Regions from separate parts of the Pseudomonas sp. B21-017 genome, predicted to be linked through region 2. Evidence: riboswitches for the same ligand, from Rfam matches in the RefSeq annotation. Region 2 holds a riboswitch; the other holds the start of a gene.
What was found. A riboswitch is a leader RNA that binds a small molecule or an ion and turns the genes downstream of it on or off. The one in region 2 is predicted to bind cobalamin.
Positions count from the first base shown of each region.

Region 1 (2,197 bases), 2.3 Mb from region 2:
CCCGAGGTTTCGATGAGGATGTGGTCGAGGTCGCCGCGGCGAGCAACCAACTCGCGCATCACCGGGAAGAATTCTTCCTGAACGGTGCAGCACAGGCAGCCGTTGGCCAACTCGTAGACGCGGCCGCTGGCCTCTTCTTCGGTGCAGCCGATTGAGCACTGCTTGAGGATCTCGCCGTCGATGCCCAGCTCGCCGAACTCGTTGACGATCACCGCGATGCGACGGCCCTGGGCGTTGTCGAGCATGTGCCGCAGCAAGGTGGTTTTGCCCGAACCGAGGAAGCCGGTAACGATGGTGACGGGGAGTTTGGCCAGTGTTTTCATCGGATGCCCTTTGGCAAGGTGGCGGGCATACGGGACGACAACCGGCAACGCGGGCGCGCGTGCCTGAAGAGTTCGCCACCGGATCACCCCGCCCGGTTGAAAGTGAGAATCTGTGTCGAGGCAGGTCTCCTGGCTGACGGTGCGCCGGGCGTTGGCCCGGCATTCGCTGCGCCTTCCCGCGAACCCGTTGCACAGGGTTTGCAGTGGCGTGGCAGCGAACATCACCGTTCACAGTTGCGGGGGCAGCCGCGGCATCGACCGCGTTCCCTTCTTAGCTTCGACAGACGCCGAAGAACCTCGAAAGCGCAAGGCTACGCATCGTGTGGGGGCGGGTCAATCACTGCGCACGCCACCCGCACTTACAAAGAGCCAATCATTTTGGTATCCAAGTGAGAACCCCTGCCAATTGACTCCCCGCCCTCGCCCATGCTCTCCTACACGCCTTGTTACGGGTGCCCTTCACAGGGTGAAACGGGAAACCGGTGAATCATGTGCTTTACTCTAAAGCCATGTCAGTCCGGTGCTGCCCCCGCAACGGTAAGCGAGTGAAGCGTCAGATCCACTGTGCCGGTCATATGGCATGGGAAGGTGATGCTTGCAGGTCCAGGCGCAAGCCCAGCCCCTCGCGAGCCCGGAGACCGGCCCGCAACACAAAGTGACTTTTACGTTCACTGAATAACAAACCCGCGGTGGGCGGGCGCTGTTCGAAATCTCTGCGAGCCCTTGGCGTGCGGAGATTTTCATGCGCTCTATTCACCCGCTGACAGACCAGAGGGAAGCGCCATGACGATCATCAGCAGCACCGCCAGCAACACCGACAAGAGCATCGCCAGCACCACCACGACCCTGACTCAACGCCTGACCGCCGCCGTGTGTGCGTCGATCCTTGGCGCCAGCCTTGTGTATTTCGCCGGTTTCTCGCACATCGAAGCGGTGCACAACGCCGCGCACGATACCCGTCACAGCTCTGCCTTTCCGTGCCATTGAGACCTGCTGAGATGATCAAGCGTATTGCGCAAACCGCAGGTTTCACCGGGCTGCTGGCCGCCCTGCTATTGACCCTGCTGCAAAGCTTCTGGGTCTCCCCGCTGATTTTGCAGGCCGAGACCTACGAAAAATCCGAGCCGACTGCTGTTGAAATCCACGAGCACGCCGCGGGCGCAGTCGCTCATACCCACGATGCCGAAGCCTGGGAACCGGAAGACGGCTGGCAGCGCGTGCTGTCTACTACCGGCGGCAACCTGGTGGTAGCCGTCGGTTTCGCCCTGATGCTCGCCGGTCTTTACACCCTGCGCGCACCGACCAAAACCTCTCAGGGCCTGCTCTGGGGCCTGGCCGGTTATGCGACGTTCGTACTGGCTCCGACTCTCGGCCTGCCGCCTGAGCTGCCGGGCACTGCCGCGGCTGATCTGGCGCAACGGCAAATCTGGTGGATCGGCACTGCCGCGTCCACGGCCGTCGGCATCGCGTTGATCGTGTTCAGCCGTCACTGGCTGATGAAAGCTCTCGGCGTGGCGATCCTGGCCGTGCCGCATGTGATTGGCGCACCACAACCGGAAGTCCATTCGATGCTGGCGCCGGAAGCCCTGGAAGCGCAATTCAAAATCGCTTCGCAGTTGACCAACGTGGCGTTCTGGCTGGCCCTGGGCCTGATCAGCGCCTGGTTGTTCCGCCGCAAAAGCGATGGCCATTACAGCGCATGACTGAAAACGGCACAGTGCCGACCCTGGTGGTCGGCCTGGGCTGCCAGCGCGGCTGCCCCGTCAGCACGCTGCGGGCGCTGCTCGATCAGGCGCTACAGGCCCATCAAATCGAGCTTCGTGAGATCAAGGCCCTGGCCAGCATCGACCTGAAGCGCGAAGAGCCTGGTCTGA
Region 1 covers NZ_CP087194.1:2,470,873-2,473,069, reverse strand. The annotation lists gene cobW (cobalamin biosynthesis protein CobW) at 1-323, opposite strand, end outside; cobalamin riboswitch at 425-638, opposite strand; cobalamin riboswitch at 757-985, shown strand; gene LOY28_RS11265 (CbtB domain-containing protein) at 1,107-1,310, shown strand; gene LOY28_RS11260 (CbtA family protein) at 1,322-2,026, shown strand; gene LOY28_RS11255 (cobalamin biosynthesis protein) at 2,023-2,197, shown strand, end outside.
Region 1: linked by a shared signal. The riboswitch ahead of LOY28_RS11265 (CbtB domain-containing protein) and the one ahead of cobO (cob(I)yrinic acid a,c-diamide adenosyltransferase) in region 2 are both predicted to bind cobalamin.

Region 2 (2,197 bases):
GCCTCCTTGAACAGCACGGCGATCCCCGGATGGTAGTTGCCGGCTTCATTGCGCAACTTGCGGTAGGCGTAAGGGAAATACCAGGCCACGGCGCAGGTGTGTTCCTTTTGCAGGTCGTCGAGCATGTCCTGGAGTTCTTCCGGGGTGGCGCTGTGCTGGGCTTTTTGTGGGGCGACAAACAGGCAGCCGAGTTTCAGGTCGCTGGCGTAGCTGATGCGCTTCGCGTCGCTGGTGATGTCCGCCAGTGCCTGGGTCAGGTTCAGGTTGTTGACCCGCGGCCAGCGCTGGGTGGCCTGCAGGTACGCGCGTTCTTCGCTGGTGGCGATAAACAGATCGGCGCGGGCGTTGCGTTCGCCTTCTTCGGTCTGTTTGCGCGACGGTGTTTGCTGCAGCGTGACCATTTCCGCCATCCAGGCTGCGGCAGAGAGCAGGCCGAGGTTGGCGTTTTCGTCGTACCAGTAAGGCGTATCGTTATCGCCGCGCACGGCGTTGTAGCGGTCGATACAGTCAAACCAGCGTTCCAGCACCGGGCGCAGGAATTCCAGCTTCGGATTGCTGATGATCATGCCTTGCATGTGGCTCACCCTTGTTATTGTGTTATGAGGTTGTGGCTCTTTGATATCACTGCTGGCAGTGTGGCACAAGATTGGCGTCAGATAATTGATCGGCGGCAGTTATTCGCCGGAAGGCGTCCCGTCTTTAATTGACGCTCCACCCCCAACCCTCTAACCTTCGCGGCTTGTTTCAGGTGCTCTGTGGCCTTGGTCGACAGAGTGAAACAGGGAAGCCGGTGAGTGGATTTCTTCCAGCGAAGAATGATCACGATCCCGGCGCTGCCCCCGCAACGGTAAATGAGTGAAGACTGTGCCTTGAGCCACTGTGTCGACTGTCGACATGGGAAGGCGCGCAGTTGGCCTTGAGGCCGCTCATGAGCCCGGAGACCGGCCTGATCCATTCAGCGGCATCACGGTGGGCGATGCCAGGCTTCTTGCCGTCTATTCTTGTGCCTGCCCGCCGTTATCCAGCCTCAACGGAGAGCTCCCCCATGACTGATACCCCCGATCGTGACGAACGCCATCTGGCGCGCATGCTGCGCAAAAAAGCCGTGATCGACGAACGCATCGCCAATTCGCCGAATGAATGCGGCCTGCTGCTGGTGCTGAGCGGCAACGGTAAAGGCAAAAGCAGTTCGGCGTTCGGCATGCTTGCGCGCTCCATGGGCCACGGCATGCAATGCGGTGTGGTGCAGTTCATCAAGGGGCGCAGCAGCACCGGCGAGGAGCTGTTCTTCCGGCGTTTCCCGGAGCAGGTGCGTTTTCATGTGATGGGCGAGGGCTTCACCTGGGAAACCCAGGACCGCCAGCGTGACATCGCCGCCGCCGAAGCTGCGTGGGCGGTGTCCCGCGAACTGCTGAGCGATCCGTCGATTGGCCTGGTGGTACTCGATGAATTGAACATCGCCCTCAAGCACGGTTACCTCGATCTCGATCAGGTGCTCAGCGACTTGCAGGCCCGTCCGCCGATGCAGCATGTGGTGGTCACTGGCCGTGGCGCCAAACCGGAGATGATCGAACTGGCTGACACCGTCACCGAAATGGGCATGATCAAGCACGCCTTCCAGGCCGGGATCAAGGCGCAAAAAGGCGTCGAGTTGTGAATCAACCACGTCAATGCCCGGCGGTACTGATTGCCGCGCCGGCCTCCGGTCAGGGCAAGACCACCGTCACCGCCGCGCTCGCCCGCTTGCACCGCAATCAGGGGCGCAAGGTGCGTGTGTTTAAATGCGGCCCGGACTTTCTCGATCCGATGATTCTCGAGCGCGCCAGCGGTGCGCCGGTCTATCAGCTGGACATGTGGATGGTTGGCGAGCAGGAAAGTCGTCGCCTGTTGTGGGAAGCCGCTGGCGAAGCTGACCTGATTCTCATCGAAGGCGTCATGGGGTTGTTCGACGGTACGCCGTCCAGTGCCGACCTGGCGCGGCATTTCGGTGTGCCGGTGCTCGGCGTGATTGACGGCACCGCGATGGCGCAGACCTTTGGCGCACTGGCCCTGGGGCTTGCGCGCTATCAGCCGGATTTGCCGTTTGCCGGTGTGTTGGCCAACCGGGTTGGCACCCTGCGTCATGCGCAATTGCTCGAAGGCAGTCTGACAGAAGGCTTGCGCTGGTACGGCGCGCTGTCCCGGGAAATCGGCATCG
Region 2 covers NZ_CP087194.1:4,732,276-4,734,472, reverse strand. The annotation lists gene LOY28_RS21285 (hypothetical protein) at 1-575, opposite strand, end outside; cobalamin riboswitch at 730-965, shown strand; gene cobO (cob(I)yrinic acid a,c-diamide adenosyltransferase) at 1,046-1,657, shown strand; gene LOY28_RS21275 (cobyrinate a,c-diamide synthase) at 1,654-2,197, shown strand, end outside.